DNA from 3 places in the Staphylococcus hsinchuensis genome. Region 2 is predicted to be linked to each of the others. Evidence: riboswitches for the same ligand, from Rfam matches in the RefSeq annotation. Region 2 holds a riboswitch; each other region holds the start of a gene.
What was found. A riboswitch is a leader RNA that binds a small molecule or an ion and turns the genes downstream of it on or off. The one in region 2 is predicted to bind S-adenosylmethionine.
Positions count from the first base shown of each region.

Region 1 (6,228 bases), 930 kb from region 2:
CCACCCCGGCAAGGATGACTAGGATTGAAAAAGCTTGTTCTAAGCGCATTTACAATTCAGACATTTACTGCCAATTTGACAACGAGTCTGAGACACCTATTTTTGTCTCAGACTCGTTTTTATACATGATACAAAATGAATGATTAATATAATACCCTCCAAAAGATTTCAACTAAAAATCTAATGGGGGTAAATTAAAATGTAATGTCCTTAAAGTTTTAAAAGTTGAGTATATATTATTTAAAAGTTTCTTCTAAAAATGATTCAACTTGTTCAGGTGATTTTGCATTTGCTGAATGTAAGTGCGCAACTTTATCTCCATTTTTGAATACAAGTAAACTTGGGATACCCATCACTTCGTTATCAGCAGCTACATCTTCTAATTCGTCGCGATTCACTGTAAACCATTGATAGTCGTTATATTTTTCTTTGATTGGATCAATCCACATGTCCATAGCTTTACAATCTGGGCACCAGCCTGCTTCGAATTTAACGATAACGGGTTGGTCACTTTGTATAGTTTCATTAAAGTTCTCTGTAGAGTTAATAGTTTGCATCGTAATTCTCCTTTTTCTGTTTTTAATTGGTTTTATTATAACTAACATTTTATGGAAATAAAAAAATTCAGCTTAATTTATAGAGCGTTTTCATTCGATTTTTGATATATTAGATATAAGTTATTAGAGGAGGTTGAGCATTATGATAAAATTTTACCAATATTCCAATTGTACAACTTGTAAAAAAGCAGCCAAGTTTTTAAAAGACTATGGTGTTAGCTTTGAACCGATTGATATCGTCCAACATACACCTACGAAAGGTGAGTTCAAAGAAATTTTAAAAGGTACAGATATTGAAATAGATAAATTGTTTAATACACGTGGTGCAAAATATCGTGAACTCGGTTTAAAAGAAAAACTTAAATCATTAAGTGATGATGAGAAACTTGATTTATTATCATCAAATGGCATGCTCATTAAAAGACCATTAGCTGTATCAGGGGACAAAGTTACAGTAGGTTTTAAAGAAGAGGAATATAAACAAACTTGGCTATAAATTGTCACCATTTATACCTATGTATAATTGATCTGTGACAGTTGCTAAGGATTGTTAAGATGCTTATTAACGGTAATCATATGATTTAAGTAAATAGTTGAATGTCATAAAGTCATATGGCATTATTAACTTGTAATATTATTTAGGAGGGGATTCTCGTGGCAGTACCGAATGAATTAAAATACTCCAAGGATCACGAATGGGTTAAAGTTGATGGAGAAACAGTTACAATAGGCATTACAGAATACGCACAAAACGAATTAGGTGATATCGTATTCGTTGAGCTACCAGAAGTAGACGATGAACTTAAAGAAGAAGACACATTTGGTAGCGTTGAATCTGTCAAAACAGTTTCTGAATTATACGCACCAGTTTCTGGTAAAGTAGTAAGCGTTAATGACGAACTTGAAGATAGCCCAGAGTTTGTAAATGAATCACCATATGAAAAAGCATGGATGGTTAAAGTTGAATTAAGTGATGAAAGTCAATTAGATTCATTACTATCAGCAGACCAATACGCTGAAATGATTGGTGAATAATATTAAGATTTAACTCCATGATACATACTATCTTGGAGTTTTCTTTATATATTATTTTTAAAAACCTATATTAGAGTTTGTATATGTTATATCTCACGGACTACGACGATAAATTACGTAAAATGATCTTGATTATTAAATAATTTTTACGTATTTGTAATTGATGTTTATAAGTTTATTGTATTGTTAAGAACTAAAGAGTAGATTTATTATCAACTTTATAGAAGGTGGATGTCATGACGATATTAAACCAAGTGATTATTGTCGAAGGGAAATCAGACAAAAAACGTGTAAAGCAAGTGATAGATCAACCGATTGATATCATATGTACAAACGGAACTATGGGTATTGATAAATTGGATGCCATGATTGAATCATTATATGACAAACAAGTTTATATACTCGTTGATTCAGATGATGAAGGTGAAAAAATCCGTAAATGGTTTAAAAAATATTTAAGTGAAAGTAAACATATACGTGTCGATAAGCAATATTGCGAAGTAGCTAGATGTCCAAAACCGTATTTATCAAAGGTCTTATCTAAACATGGTTTTGACGTTCGTGACGAAGAAAAGGTTGCTAAGGCACGATTAGATTATATAGCTGAGAGGGTAAGTTTATTAACATGAATGTCGCAAGTCAACAACGCGTAGATGTACGCGAACATATAGATAAAGACAAATATTTAATATTTGGGTATACGCCCACTTGTGGAACTTGCAAGATGTCAGAACGCATGTTAGATATTGCTAATGACATTTTAAAGTTACCAATAACAAAGATAGATTTAAATTTACATCCAGATTTTAGCCAAGAATACGAAATACAATCAGTCCCTATATTAATGGTTATGTCAAAAGGACAAGAGCAAAAAAGATTCTATGCTTTTCGCTCAGTTCCCTATTTGTTAGAAAATTTAAAATAATTATTGACTATACTTTAGTATGGTGGTAGGATTAATGGTAATTAAATAATGAAACTCTTATCAAGAGTGGTGGAGGGATGTGCCCTACGAAGCCCGGCAACCGTCTTTTAAAAGAAATGGTGCCAATTCACATAAAGTCTTAATGACTTTTGGAGATGAGAGAAGCGGACTTAATGCTTTCTCTTTTTCTCCATAAAAAGAGAAAGCATTTTTTAATTAGTCGAAATATAGGGAGGTAGTAATAATGATTGAGTTAAATCAAATTGTCAAAAAATATCGAACCAAAGATCAAGACATTTTGGCAGTTGATCATGTTGATTTAAGTATTCAATCAGGTACGATTTTTGGGGTCGTTGGTTTTTCAGGTGCAGGAAAGAGTACTTTGATAAGGCTGTTAAATAATCTCGAAACGCCAACTTCAGGAGAAGTTATTATAGATGGCGCAACGATAAATAAATTATCCAAGGCACAGTTAAGAAAGAAACGACAAAAGCTAAGCATGGTATTTCAACATTTCAATTTGCTTTGGTCGCGTACAGTGGTTCAAAATATTATGTTTCCATTAGAAATTGCAGGTGTTTCTAAAAAAGAAGCAGCACTACGCGCTAAACAATTAGTAGATGTAGTTGGATTGAAAGGTAAAGAATATGCTTATCCTTCTGAACTATCAGGTGGACAAAAGCAACGTGTCGGTATTGCTCGAGCTTTAGCGAATGAACCAGACGTGTTACTTTGTGATGAAGCCACGAGTGCCTTAGATCCACAAACAACTGATGAAATCTTAGATTTATTACTTAAGATTAAGAGGGAACGTAACCTAACCATCGTCATTATTACACATGAAATGCACGTGATTAGAAGAATCTGTGATGAAGTCGCTGTGATGGAAGCTGGGCGCGTGGTTGAACATGGTAATGTGAAAGAAGTGTTCGAAAATCCTCGACAACCTGTCACTCAACGCTTTGTAAAAGATGATTTAAATGATGATTATGAAAAAACGAATACAGAACTTATTGAAATTGATAAAAATGATTTTATTGTTCGCTTTAGTTTTTCAGGAACGAACACTACGAAACCATTAGTTTCATACATAACTAAAGCACATGACATCAATGTAAATATTTTAGAAGCTAATATTAAACATACAAAAGAAGGTTCAATAGGGTTTCTCGTCGCACATTTACAAAATCTAAATTCTGAAAAATTTGAAAATTTAGAAAGTGATTTGTCGGATCAATGTGTTTCTGTGGAGGTGTTAAAACATGAATGATTCATTGGGTGGTATCCTTCAAGAAATGTTTACGATGCCTAATGTTAAATGGGACGAAGTTTGGGTAGCAACATATGAAACGATTTACATGACCGTAATTTCAACTATATTTGCATTTATATTTGGTTTGATTCTAGGCATATTATTATTTTTAAGTGCAAAAAGTGAATCAAAAGCGGCACGTATTTTTTATAGCGTTGTATCATTTATAGTTAACTTATTTAGAGCAATTCCTTTCATTATACTCATATTGCTATTAATACCATTCACAAGTTTAGTTTTAGGAACGATTAGTGGTCCAACGGGTGCATTGCCTGCATTAATTATTGGGGCAGCTCCGTTTTATGCAAGATTAGTGGAAATTGCTTTTAAAGAAATTGATAAAGGTGTTATTGAAGCAGCGTGGTCAATGGGTGCCACAACATCAACCGTGGTTAAGAAAGTTTTATTACCTGAGGCGATGCCGGCTTTGATTTCTGGCATTACTGTTACAGCTATTGCCTTAGTAGGTTCTACTGCCATCGCAGGTGTGATTGGGGCAGGTGGTTTAGGTAACTTAGCCTATTTGACAGGTTTCACACGTAACCAAAACGATGTCATCTTTATTGCGACGTTGTTCATTTTAGTATTAGTATTTGTCATTCAATTCGTTGGTGATTGGGCGACAAATAAATTAGATAAAAGATAAATTTATATAAAAAGGGTGAGTTATTATGAAAAAGATATTGAGTTTAACTTCGATTATTGCTTTAGTACTAGTATTAGCTGCATGTGGAAATGGCGGTAAAAAGGATAAGTCAATCACAGTTGGGGCATCACCAGCACCGCATGCTGAAATTTTAGAGGAAGCTAAGCCGTTATTGAAAGATAAAGGCTATGATTTGAAAATCAAAACAATTAATGACTATACGACGCCGAACAAGATATTAAACAAAGGTGAACTAGATGCAAACTATTTCCAACATACACCATATTTAGACAAGGATAAGAAAAGCAAGCACTACAAAATTGAATCAGCAGGTAATGTGCATTTAGAGCCTATGGCAGTATACTCAAAAAAATATAAAAACTTAAAAGATTTACCAAAAGGTGCAACTGTTTACGTTTCTAACAACCCAGCTGAAGAAGGGCGTTTCTTAAAGTTCTTCGTTGACGCAGGATTAATTAAATTGAAAGATGGCGTTAAAATCCAAGACGCAACTTTCGATGACATTAAAGAAAACAAAAAACATATTAAATTCAACAATAAGCAATCTGCCGAGTACCTACCAAAAATTTACCAAAAAGAAAAAGCCGATGCGGTTATTATCAATTCTAACTTCGCCATTGATCAGAAATTAAATCCTAAAAAAGATTCAATCGCAATCGAAAAAGCGAAAGATAATCCATATGCTAACTTAATTGCAGTTAAAGAAGGACATAAAGATGATAAGAAAATCAAAGCTTTAGTCGATGTATTACAATCGAAAAAAATTAAAGAATACATTGAAAAACAATACGATGGTTCAGTTGTTCCAGCGAAATAAGAATAAACATAACCCCTTCATTTTCAATTGAAGGGGTTACTGTTTGTCGTATTTAATCTCACATTTGCTTGAGTTCATGTGTTAATGCAATGATGGTTACAGTCATTAAAGCAGTAAAACCTATTAAGCCACCTATAGCTAATAATTCAGCTGTTACGTTTGACTTTGTCACAATAGTGTTGATTGAAGTAATTATAAAAATAGTATGTATAATCAAAGATATATTTAACGGAAGTAGTTTATTCTTTTTCTCCAAAAAAATCCACTCCTTATTAAAAATGAGTCTAGTCCCCTTATCTCTACGCGTCCAAATCCAACAAAAGATAGCCATTAATATGATAAAAATAAAACCAACACAATTAATGATAGTTTTAATGTCATCATATGGGTTTGATGCCCCATGCAATGTAGTTATGATTGTAATAACAATTAGAATATCCAATACGATGTTTTATTGTTTATTCATTTCATAACTCCTATATCATATTTTATTTAAACTTTAACATATATTGTTTGAACTTTTAATGAATGAAATAAAAAAATGAGTCTGAAACACAAATAGATGTCTCAGACTCATTGCCAACTTGGCAGTAGAGGTCTGAATTGAAAATACGCTTATATCAAGCTTTTTTCAATCCTAGTCATCCTTGCCGGGGAGGGACTACGAAATCTTTATTAAAAATTCGATTTCTGTCCCTCTCCCTCAAATTTTTAAATTTAAAACTTTGTTAAAGTGTTTCGTTTTTATGCGTGACTTCACCGAGTTTGTAACTAATAATGAAACCGACGATAAGTGTAATAATTGAAATTACCCAAGTTAAAATCGATGTCGGTAAACCAGGAAATACAGCAAATAGCGAACCTACAACAAAGCCGATAATTAAAGCATAAGTGATATATGGGTGATGTGTTAAA
Region 1 is NZ_CP128355.1:1,142,331-1,148,558, forward strand. It holds gene QQM35_RS05690 (thioredoxin family protein) at 237-557, opposite strand; gene QQM35_RS05695 (arsenate reductase family protein) at 700-1,053, shown strand; gene gcvH (glycine cleavage system protein GcvH) at 1,212-1,592, shown strand; gene QQM35_RS05705 (toprim domain-containing protein) at 1,829-2,221, shown strand; gene QQM35_RS05710 (thioredoxin family protein) at 2,218-2,517, shown strand; SAM riboswitch class I at 2,572-2,679, shown strand; gene QQM35_RS05715 (methionine ABC transporter ATP-binding protein) at 2,762-3,787, shown strand; gene QQM35_RS05720 (methionine ABC transporter permease) at 3,780-4,475, shown strand; gene QQM35_RS05725 (MetQ/NlpA family ABC transporter substrate-binding protein) at 4,501-5,313, shown strand; gene QQM35_RS05730 (hypothetical protein) at 5,372-5,569, opposite strand; gene QQM35_RS05735 (DUF368 domain-containing protein) at 6,042-6,228, opposite strand, start outside.
Region 1: it holds a riboswitch for S-adenosylmethionine, as region 2 does, so the genes downstream of both, QQM35_RS05715 (methionine ABC transporter ATP-binding protein) here and QQM35_RS01205 (Na+/H+ antiporter NhaC family protein) in region 2, are expected to answer to the same signal.

Region 2 (6,228 bases):
AGCGTTCAATCTATTGTAAGTAGAAATTTATCGGCATTTGATAATGCAGTAGTTACAATAGGAGAAGTATCTTCTGGTAATACATGGAATGTCATTGCTGATCAAGCATACGTACAAGGTACTGTTAGAACATTTGATTCAAAGGTTCGCGAACGAATTGAATCACGCCTACATGCGATAGGTAAAGGGATTGAAACGACATTCGATTTAGAAGTAGAGACACGATATCAACATTTACCAGGTGCAGTTGTAAACGATGAACAACTGACGCAAGAAGCGATTAAAGTAGCGAAACAATTAGACTATGACGTGAAATTGATGCAAGAACCGCTGACGATTGGCGAAGATTTTGCTGGATATTCACAGCAATACCCGAGTGTCTTTGCGTTCATAGGATCAAACAGTAAATATGATTTACATCATCCGAAGTTTGATCCTGACGAGCGCATATTAGAAAAGGCTCCACAATATTTTATTACATTTGTTCAACAATTATTGAACGGTGAAACTGAAGAATCGTAATAATGCATAAGATTTATTTCACATGGGTACAGACTAAATAAGTCAATATTTAAGGAGTGATTGTATATGGGTGCACAAGATCCAAGAAATAAATTTTCAAGCGCAGATTTTCCAAAACAAGAACAACCGGTACCAGGACTACAGAAAGAACTAGATCCTAAACCGGATTGTGGTGAAACTTCATATGAAGGACATGGACGTCTTAAAGATTATAAAATGCTTGTAACAGGCGGAGATTCATCAATAGGCCGTGCTGCTGCCATCGCATATGCTAAAGAAGGTGCAGATGTGGCGATTAACTATCTTCCAGCAGAACAAGAAGATGCTGAAGAAGTCAAGCAAGTCATTGAAGAAGCTGGACGTAAAGCAGTCTTAATTCCTGGTGACTTACGTGATGAACAATTTAACTACGATCTCGTTGAACAAGCACATAAGCAATTAGGTGGCTTAGATAATGTAACGCTAGTGGCGGGGCATCAACAATACAGAGATGATATTCGCGGTTTCGATACGGCATCATTTACTGAAACATTTGGAACTAATGTTTATCCAATCTTTTGGACAGTACAAAAAGCGTTAGATTACTTTGAAGCAGGGGCAACGATTACTTTAACGTCATCTGTTCAAGGTTATAATCCAAGCCCAATCTTACATGATTACGCAGCGACGAAAGCGGCTATCATTTCACTCACTAAAAGCTTGTCTGAAGAATTAGGAGCACAAGGTATCAGAGTGAATTGTGTTGCTCCAGGTCCATTCTGGTCACCATTACAAATTTCAGGTGGACAACCCCAGTCTAAAATTCCTGAGTTTGGACAAAAAGAAGTACTCGGTCGTGCAGGTCAGCCAGTAGAACTTGCAGGTGTTTATGTACACTTAGCGGCTGAAGAATCTAGTTATACAACAGGCCAAGTTTATGGTGTAACTGGTGGTACCCAAATCGACTAAAAATATACACAAAGGTTAGGATATCTTAAGTAATATTTCGTAGCACAATTTTGTAAATGTAAACAAATAAAGCGAGTACACAACAAATTAAAGGTGTCCTAACTTTGTTATATTATTTTTTGCTAATGAAAGGTTACGTGATAAATTATGAAAAAAATAGATGCGTCAACGATTTCAAAGGTACAAAATTATAAATTGTTAACGGGTAGCATCATACCGAGACCCATCGCATTCGTTACTTCACAAAATAAAGAAGGTATATTGAATGCTGCACCATTTAGTTTTTTTAATGGGGTTAACAGCGAACCACCAATGATTATGTTTTCTGCGACACGTAGTGAAGGTCAACGTAAAGATACTTCATTGAATATCGAAGAAACAGGAGAATTTGTACTGCATATTACTGATGAAAACAATGTAGAACACATTAATCGCACTGCTGCACCTTTAGAGAGAAAAGCTAATGAGTTAGCACGTACAGCGTTTACTACCATCGCTTCAGATGAAGTGAAAGTGCCAGGTGTAGCACAAGCAAAAGTACGTATGGAATGTAAGTTAGATCAAATCATTCCACTTGGTGACTCTAAAAATGGTGCTGATCTCATTATTGGTGAGATTGTGATGTACCATATCGACGACGACGTATATATTGAAGATAGTAAAATTGATGCCTCAAACCTCAATCCAGTTTCACGTTTAGCTGGTAATAATTATGCGTTAACTGGAAAAACATTTTCATTAGAACGACCAACTGAATAAAATCTATGTATGTTTTTACATGTAAAATAAGTTGGTAATATAAAATATAGAGGCGTTCAATAATTTTCCGTGAATAAGATTGACGAATGACTCTCAATCATGTAGTGTAATGTAATAAATTAATAACTTATCAAGAGAAGTGGAGGGACTGGCCCTAAGAAGCTTCGGCAACATGTTAAATGTGCCAATTCCAGTAGCATAATTGATTTATGCTAGAAGATAAGATGATATGTGAATCGTTAACTCTTTTCTTCTAATTATTATAAGAAAAGAGTTTTTTTAGTTTAAAAATTAAAATAATTATATTTGATAGAAAGAAAGTAGGTAAATCATGGTTCAAACAAATAAAGGTAGCGCAAAGGCATTACTTCCCTTAATTGTGTTTATCGGTATGTTTTTAGGTGTTGGGATAATTACTGGTGATTTTTCTACAATGCCACTCAACGTAGCTATTTTAGTTGCTTCATTGTTTGGTTTGTTTTTAAATCGTAAAGAATCATTCCAAAATAAGATTGAAATTTTCACAAAAGGCGCAGGTCATTCGAATATTGTACTCATGATGGTAATCTTTTTATTAGCTGGCGCATTTTCCAAAACGACCGAGAACATGGGCGGCGTTAAATCGACTGTTAATTTAGGTTTATCACTGATTCCTGAAAACTTATTAATCGTAGGTTTATTTGTGATTTGTATGTTTATTTCAATCTCGATGGGGACTTCAGTGGGAACTGTAGCTGCGATTGCACCAGTTGGTTTTGGTTTGAGTCAGGCTACAGATGTTTCGGCAGCTTTAGCTATGGCGACTGTAGTCGGAGGCGCAATGTTTGGTGATAATTTATCGATGATTTCCGATACAACTATTGCAGCGGTAAGAACTCAGAATACGAAAATGAGCGATAAATTTAAGGTCAATATTAAAATAGTATTACCAGGAGCCTTACTAACAATTTTAATACTTTGGTTATTGACGAACGGTGTACACGTCGATGCATCTAAAGATTATGCTTATAATATCATTAAAGTTATTCCATACTTATTTGTACTTATCCTGGCACTTGTAGGGGTCAACGTAATTATTGTCCTTATCGGTGGTATTGCTTTATCAGCAATTATAGGGTTAGTCGATGGGTCATTTGGTTGGAAAGGATTACTGTCAGCTATTTCCAAAGGTATCATCGGAATGGAAGATATTGCGATTATCGCTTTACTCATTGGCGGACTGGTGGCGTTAATTGAACATAACGGTGGTATAACTTGGCTATTAAATTTTGTACGACGTAGAGTGAAATCGAAACGTGGTGCTGAACTTGGTATAGCAAGTTTGGTCAGTGTTGCAGATCTTTCTACAGCAAATAATACAATTTCAATATTAATGGCAGGTCCATTGGCCAAAGAAATCTCAGAAGAGTATGATGTAGACCCACGTAAATCTGCTAGTATTTTAGATATGTTCGGTAGTTGTTTCCAAGGACTAGTACCTTACAGCCCCCAACTTATCGCAGCAGCAGGTGTCGCATCAATATCACCATTTGAACTGGTGCCTTATTCCATATATCCAATTATATTAGGCCTCTCAGGTTTAGTTGCAATTCTATTTGGATTACCGCGATTAAAAAAATCGTAACCTATATAACTTGAAACGAATACTGAGTAATATAAATTTTTTAAAGCTAAAATAACAATTTTCAATACTAATTTTGTCGAAACTGAGAAAGAATCAAGAGTAAAGGTTTGAATTATAGTATTTTTGTTTAGAAAAGATATAGAATCAGTTAGAATGTACTTAAGAGTGAAAGTAGGTGAACGAGAGTGGCTAAATATAATGTAGAAAATGAAAATGTTGAGATTGAACTCGAACGTTTATTTAAAGTCGAGCCCGCATTATTATATCAAGCATGGACAGATCAACGTTTCTTAAAACAATGGTTCATGACCTCAGAAAGAACAAACAAATTAATACATGTAGAGCCTAAACAGGGTGGCGAATATAAGATTGTCGATGTTTATAAAGGAAAGCAAAATATAATAACAGGTCAATACCAAACATTAACACCATTTGAGTATATCGTGATGACTGTAAGCATGCCTGAATATAGTGATTCAGAAGATCAAATTAATGTAGAAATATTTGAACGAGAACCAGGTATCACACAAATGGTCTTTAATTATAATGCTTATGTACCCAAAGAAAGAAGACTTACGACATTAGAATATAAGCAAAAGAAAAAGGAATACCACGACTCTACCGCTCATGGTTTTGAAACACTTTTTGATAAATTACAAGTTGTTTTAGAAGACTTTGAAAATAATATGTAATGAACAGCTCATTTGTATAAAATGATATATAAATAACAGCATATGTATATATAGCAAAGGGATTGGGATATAACAGTGTTGACCTTTATAACAAGAAAGCCACCTCAAAAGATTAAATTCATCTTTTGAGGTGGCTTTTTCTAACATGTATAACTTGGTCTCTTTAACTTTCATAGATATACGGCTACATACTACAAAATTAAAGAAATAACGTTATAATACGATTGACAAGTTAATGGCCTACTTAAATCAATATAGAAAGAATTTTGTGTTGAAAATTACTTATGAAAAATATAAATACTATGAAGTTCTTGCATTATTAATATAATTTGGATTGCACTTTGCACCGTGGATATCAATATTATGTGTGGCAATTTGATAGATAAGTTTAGAAAAAGTTGAAGATGTACAAGAGACAAAAAGTTTATTCTTATTGAAAGTATATCTTAAATCTTCTGTGTTTTTAATGTAATTCGTAATATCGATTACTTTATCTTTAATAAATGGGTCGATGAGTCCATCAATATTAACAACAAAACGTTTTGTAGACACTAATAATTGTTGTGTGTCAATGAGTTCTTGATTGTCACATTTATCTAAAATTTGATAAATAGCATAATTATGGAAGCTTAAATAAGTAATCATATACGGTAATTGTCGTTTTGGTAAGTTTAACTCTAATGCATAAATTTGTTTCGATTTATATATCGAAAAGTTCAAAGACTTACAAAAATGTGTATGTTTGAGTAATTTAATAAGTTTTTTTCGAGTAGTTCTTTGATGAAGTCCCCCAATATTCAATAAAAAACTTTCTGTTTTATCTAAAATCATGGTATACCTCCGTCCGTTTAATGAAAGTTCGTAATTTCCCAACTGATAACATTGGTTATGCGAATTTAAAAGCTTCCCAAGGCTTAAAAATGATTATATAACCAATATTTGAAAATATTTGTTAATTTACTTTAAATTGTAGCACTGTTTTTGTAAGAATACACTAGGTCTTTGGAACTAAGTTAAAATAATTTAATTTTCGCAATTAAGTGTTAGAATATTTAGAAAACTATATTGTTTCTGCTATTAAAGTGTGATACATTTCCCTTTATAGATATATAGAAGAAATGAGGGGGAAAGATGTTAAGAAAAGTAAGTCGTTTTGCAACTAATACATTTTTAGTATGGATGTTAGTTGCAGCATTTATTGGTTTTGTGTTTCCAAATGAGCTTGCCAAATTAAGTGGATGGGTTCCGTATTTACTTGGAATCGTTATGCTCGGAATGGGGTTAACCATCAAACCACAAGATTTCAAAATTGTTTTTCAAGCACCCCGCGCAGTCATAATAGGGGTGATCTTACAGTATACAATTATGCCTATCGCTACGTATTTAATAGCGAAACTCTTCCATTTACCTGCAGAAGTTGCGATAGGAGTAATACTTGTTGGATGTTGTCCAGGTGGGACATCGAGTAATGTGATGAGTTATTTAGCAAATGCTAATGTGGCTTTGTCTGTAGCAATAACGAGTGTTTCTACGTTGCTAGCACCGTTTATCACACCATTTTTAATTTATTTATTTGCACATCAGTGGTTGCATGTGTCATTTATGAGTGTGTTTTGGTCAGTGGTACAAGTTATATTGATTCCAATTTTACTAGGATTAATTTTACAGAAACTCTTCCGAAAC
Region 2 is NZ_CP128355.1:211,858-218,085, reverse strand. It holds gene QQM35_RS01220 (amidohydrolase) at 1-522, shown strand, start outside; gene QQM35_RS01215 (SDR family oxidoreductase) at 589-1,470, shown strand; gene QQM35_RS01210 (flavin reductase family protein) at 1,618-2,229, shown strand; SAM riboswitch class I at 2,354-2,455, shown strand; gene QQM35_RS01205 (Na+/H+ antiporter NhaC family protein) at 2,561-3,853, shown strand; gene QQM35_RS01200 (SRPBCC family protein) at 4,039-4,545, shown strand; gene QQM35_RS01195 (hypothetical protein) at 4,846-5,376, opposite strand; gene QQM35_RS01190 (bile acid:sodium symporter family protein) at 5,677-6,228, shown strand, end outside.

Region 3 (6,228 bases), 380 kb from region 2:
CAATTCACAATACGTGGATACACCCTTTTTTCGTAGTTGGTGTACTTGGCGGTTTCACAACATTCTCAACGCTTTCTTCAGAATTAGTTAAATTCTTAACACCTAACAAACAATATGGCTTGTTCTTCATCTATTCAACAATACAATATGTCGGTGCATTTATCGCTTGTATTTGTGGTTATTATCTCATTTAATCAAATGCATAGAAAAACGTGAGACAATTATTTGTCTCACGTTTTTTAGTAAGCATTATATGTACACGCTTAATATTACTTATCTTTACCAGTAAATTCGCTTGGATCTGGCCCGATACGTTTATCTTCGTTTATTTGATCTAACTTAGATACTTGCTCCTCGCTTAATTCAAAATTAAACACATCTAAATTTTCTTCAATACGACTTGGTGTTACAGATTTAGGAATTACGACTACACCGTGTTCTATATTCCATCTAATAATGACTTGTGCAGGCGACTTTCCAATTTCTGTAGCTATCGCTTGAACTGTTTCATCATCTAATATTTGTGCATTCATTAATGGGGACCATGATTCTACATGGATATTTTGAACTTCCATATAGCGTCTTAAAGGTTCTTGCGTTAAATAAGGATGAAACTCAACTTGGTTAATAACTGGTTTGATAGATACTTGTGCTAACAGTGCTTCAAAGTGTTCTACATTAAAGTTACTCACACCGATATTTTTCACTTTGTCTTGCTTATATAAGTCTTCCATTCCTTGCCATGTATCAATCATTAATGCTTCATCAGTACCTGGCCAATGCATTAAATAAAGGTCTAAATAATCTAAACCTAAACGTTCTAAAGATTTATTATAAGCATCTGCCACATTATTGCGTCCATAATCTGCGAGCCACAGTTTTGAAGTAATAAATAAATCACTTCGTTTTAAACCAGTAGTTTCTAAAGCTTCAGCTATTCCTTCCCCTACTTTAACTTCATTTTCATAGATCATTGCAGTATCAATATGTCTATAACCACTTTCAATTGCATGTTTAACTGCTAATTTACATTCGTCTGAATTTTCGACACGAAATGTACCTAAACCAACCATTGGCATTTCATTGCCATTGTAAAACTGAACACTTTACATTTAAAGACCTCCTATTCGCTATTACAAAATCTATAATAATTAAAATAACTTCAGTAATAAAGTAAATAATCTTGCAAAAAGCATTCTATTTTCAATTTATTAACTCTAAAAAAACTGCCAACTAAGTCGTTAACTTAATTGACAGTTTGATGTAATGTTATATTAATTGAATGTTTCAATCTCATCCATAATACGTTGTAAATCTTCAACGTTATATTGAATTCGACCATGGAATACGAATTTATTAAAGAATTCGTCTAATTGTTCAGGCCCAACCAATACTTTCGAACTAGAACTTTGTGCATAGTTTGAAATTGTAACCGCGCCTTCATTCTTCGGATTAAAGTAAAGAATTGTTGTCGGTGTGAATTTCAAGTTTAATTTTGTTTGTAAATCACCTGCTAAATGTTCTAAATCACTTAAGTATTTTGAATAGTTCACAAATGATAACGAATGTTTATCATCATTTTGATCTAAAACTAACGTTTGTGGTGATTGTTTATCAAGATCTAGCGTTTCAAATACTTGTTCCATCGTAGGTTGTTCTTTGAATTGTCTTGAGTTAATGCCGTTATATACATGTCCCTTTAATAACTGTGAGTCAATGATATAAAGACCAGTACGTGTTAGTACTAAATGACTTAATCTTTGTACATTACTGAATTCATTCTCTGGCAAGAATATATTCGCCATGATGTGCATATCCTCTGGTCGAATGCGTTTCTCATTCACTAAACGTTCACGAATACCGATTAATCGCATATCCGTTACATATTCACTTTCATTTTTAGAGAACAACTTTAAAGCATCGATTTCTCGATCTTTGTTATTTACAGTATTATCGTAATCTTCCTTTTGCTTTGTCACTGTCTTTTTATTTTCAATACGTTCTTTCTCTAACTCTTCTTTATGCTCGTCTTTTAATTTCTTTTCTCTAGATTGATATTTCTCTTCAACCTTTTTTTGTGCCTTCTTCTTACTACTTAGTGCAGCAATGAAAAGAATGAGCAATACAACTGCTACAATGATTGCGACAGCTAGACCAATTAATAATGGTACTCCACTCATAACGTAAACGCTCCTTTATGTGTTACATAACTTAATTATAAACAACTTTCGCTTTCTGTTCGAGAGATAAGTTTACAATAAGTTGGTCTTTTTATGCTTTAACAGCATCTTTCAATAAGTTCACTTTATCTAATTTTTCCCATGGTAGTAACACATCAGTACGACCGAAGTGACCATAGGCTGCTGTTTGTTTATAAATCGGGTGTTTTAAGTCTAACATTTTAATGATACCTGCTGGTCTTAAATCAAAATGAGATCTGACCGCTTCAACAAGTTGTTCTTCGCTAACATGACTTGTACCAAATGTATCGATTGAAATTGAAACTGGTTCTGCAACACCGATTGCATATGCTAATTGAACTTCACATTTATCAGCTAATTCAGCAGCGACGATGTTTTTAGCAACATATCGTGCGGCATAAGCTGCTGAACGATCCACTTTGGTTGGATCTTTACCACTGAAACAACCGCCACCATGACGTGCATAACCACCATAAGTATCTACAATAATCTTACGACCTGTAAGTCCTGCATCACCTTGTGGTCCACCAATGACGAAGCGTCCTGTTGGATTAATAAAGAACTTAGTTTCATCATCGAGTAAATTTTCTGGTACTGTTGGATAAATAACATGGGACTTAATGTCTTCTTGAATTTGCTCCAATTCTACATCTTCTGCATGTTGCGTTGATACAACAATTGTGTCAATTCTGCTAGGCTCATCATGTTCATCGTACTCCACAGTAACTTGGACTTTACCATCGGGTCTCAAGTAATTAATAATTTCATCTTTACGTACGTCTGATAAACGTTTCGCTAACTGGTGAGATAAAAATATCGGTAACGGCATATAAGTATCCGTTTCGTTTGTTGCATAACCAAACATTAACCCTTGATCTCCGGCACCAGTAGCTGCGATATCCGCTTCAGTTGTTTCATCGCGGTATTCTAAAGCCTTATCTACACCTTGTGCGATATCTGCAGATTGTTCATCTATCGCGGTTAACACGGCCATCGTTTGACTATCGTAACCATATTTCGCACGTGTATAACCGATATCTTTAATTGTTTCACGAACTACTTTAGGAATATCTACATAAGTCGAAGTAGATATTTCACCAGAAATTAATGCCATACCTGTAGTCACAGTCGTTTCACAAGCTACACGAGCATTAGGGTCATCCTTTAGTATTTCATCTAAAATTGCATCTGAAACTTGATCTGCAATCTTATCTGGGTGACCTTCTGTTACAGATTCTGAAGTGAATAATCTTTTATTATACATAATTTGCTCCTTTAAATATTTATTACGAAAATTCTCTTTCATAGTGAGCTCATTAAAAAAGGCCTTCATCACTATTTATTAATAGAGAGAAGGCTTTTATACGTCCATTCGCTCTTATCGTTCAGACCTATTTGTCTGCAAACGGTTTGGCACCTTTCTTCTATAAAATAGAAGAGGTTGCTGGGCTTCATTGGGTCCATGTCCCTCCGCCTCTCAGGATAAGAGAATCCGTTAGTAACTATAATACAGAATTTAGATCATATTGTCAATTTAACATTTAGTTATAAATTATTATTATTCATCACAAAATGATATGGACTAATCATACATATGTGTTATACTTTTCAATTGTAAAGGCTTACATTTTCAAAAATCTAGGAGGGATCGAATATGGCTGTAGATACATACACATATACGAATAAGATTAAGAGCTTATTAGAGAAACCAACTTCACTTTTCCAATTATCTACAACTCAACTGTACAAGAAAATTTTAGAAAACGATGAAGGCGAATTAACAGAATTGGGTGCGATTAATGCTAAAACCGGAAAATATACTGGACGCTCACCAAAGGATAAATTCATCGTCAACGAACCTTCATATAGAGATGATATCGATTGGGGTAATATCAACCAACCTATCGACGAAGATACATTTTTAAAACTGTATGACAAAGTCATCACCCACCTTGATGCTAAAGACGAACTTTATGTATTTAATGGTTATGCTGGCAGTGATGAAGATTCTCAACTTAAATTAACTGTCATCAATGAATTAGCATGGCACAATTTATTTGCTCAAAACATGTTCATTCGTCCAAATTCTAAAGAAGAAGCAGAAGATATTAAACCTAACTTCACAATCGTTTCAGCACCAAACTTTAAAGCTGATCCTGAAATTGACGGCACTAAATCAGAAACGTTTATCATCACTTCATTTAAACATAAAGTGATTTTAATCGGTGGTACTGAATATGCTGGTGAAATGAAGAAAGGTATCTTCTCAGTAATGAATTACTTATTACCTAAAGATGACATTATGAGTATGCACTGTTCTGCAAATGTTGGGGAGAAAGGTGACGTTGCCCTATTCTTCGGTCTTTCTGGTACAGGTAAAACAACATTATCAGCTGATGCATCCCGTAAACTTATCGGTGATGATGAGCACGGTTGGAACGATAACGGTATCTTTAATATCGAAGGCGGTTGCTACGCAAAAGCAATTAACCTTTCATATAAGAAAGAACCACAAATTTATGATGCAATTCAATACGGTACAATTTTAGAGAACGTCGTTGTAGACGAAGAAGGCGATGTAGATTTCGATGATAACCGTTATACTGAAAATACAAGAGCAGCTTACCCTATTCACCATATTGAAAATATCGTTACACCTTCAAAAGCAGCACACCCAAATACGATTATTTTCTTAACAGCCGATGCGTTTGGTGTATTACCACCAATCTCTAAATTAACGAAAGATCAAGCGATGTATCATTTCTTAAGTGGATTTACAGCTAAACTTGCAGGAACAGAACGTGGTATTACTGAACCAGAACCATCATTCTCAACATGCTTCGGTTCACCTTTCCTACCATTACACGCAAGAGAATATGCTGATTTACTTGGTGAACTTATCGATGAACACGAAGTTGACGTTTATTTAGTTAATACAGGATGGACTGGTGGTAAATACGGAACAGGTCGCCGTATTAACTTAGGTTATACACGCCAAATGGTTAACGAAGCAATTACAGGTTCACTTAAAGACGCTGAATACATTAAAGATGATATGTTCGGTTTAAACATTCCAGTTCAAGTTGAAGATGTACCACAAACATTATTGAACCCAATCAATGCTTGGAGCAAACCAGAAGAATATAGAGCACAAGCTCAAGATTTAATTGAACGCTTTAAACAAAACTTCGAAAAGTTCGGAGACGAAGTTTCAGATTTAGCTGAAAAAGGCGGTTTCAAATAAAACGTTTTACAAGTAAACTTTTAATTACTGACATCATCATAGCACTACTTACAGTCCACAAACCGTAAGTAGTGCTTTTCTTTTTGTAATGCAAGTACTCTTAATACAGTAAGGTTGGTGCATGATGAAAAATATTGAAAAGACAATTTTACAAATCACTTGGTGGGACATTATATTTTTAATTCCAATGTTTCTGTTATTTTCTTACTTACCTACCTATAACACGTGGTGTATATTGTTAAATGTAATTATTATTATATTTTTTGGTATGGGTTTAGTTTTAACTACGCACATTTTATGGAATCATTTTCTAAATAAACGACAATAAATCGGTTAATTAAACCACCCTATAGATTGTTAGTAGCAGTCTAAGGGTGGTTTTTATTTTATTAAAATCGTAAATTTTTCATTATTACAAAATCCCAAAAAATAATACAAAATTTTTACGAAAAGGTATTAAATTTTACCACGCAAAATTATATAATAAGTTTATTCTCAATAAAATTTTTAATTGGTTTTACAAATATTTTAATTTAAAGATTGCTTCCAAACATTAAAGTTATTGAGACCGCTTTAAATTTTTAACACCCTTTTACATACATATACTTTCATCTTAGTAGATTTCATAAATTTAAGTTTAACCATTTTATTTTGTCATCTCATTTTACATTTAACAAAACTTAAAATTTATTCCTTAGCTTTTAACAATTTATGTTTCTGAATATCTGCATTATTTACAACATAAATTGTTTAATAAAAACAAAATAATTAGGAGGCTTTTTA
Region 3 is NZ_CP128355.1:2,027,163-2,033,390, forward strand. It holds gene QQM35_RS10030 (fluoride efflux transporter FluC) at 1-194, shown strand, start outside; gene QQM35_RS10035 (aldo/keto reductase) at 270-1,079, opposite strand; gene QQM35_RS10040 (NERD domain-containing protein) at 1,275-2,180, opposite strand; gene metK (methionine adenosyltransferase) at 2,272-3,468, opposite strand; SAM riboswitch class I at 3,577-3,690, opposite strand; gene pckA (phosphoenolpyruvate carboxykinase (ATP)) at 3,856-5,445, shown strand; gene QQM35_RS10055 (DUF6007 family protein) at 5,570-5,773, shown strand; gene QQM35_RS10060 (Ltp family lipoprotein) at 6,228-6,228, shown strand, end outside.
Region 3: it holds a riboswitch for S-adenosylmethionine, as region 2 does, so the genes downstream of both, metK (methionine adenosyltransferase) here and QQM35_RS01205 (Na+/H+ antiporter NhaC family protein) in region 2, are expected to answer to the same signal.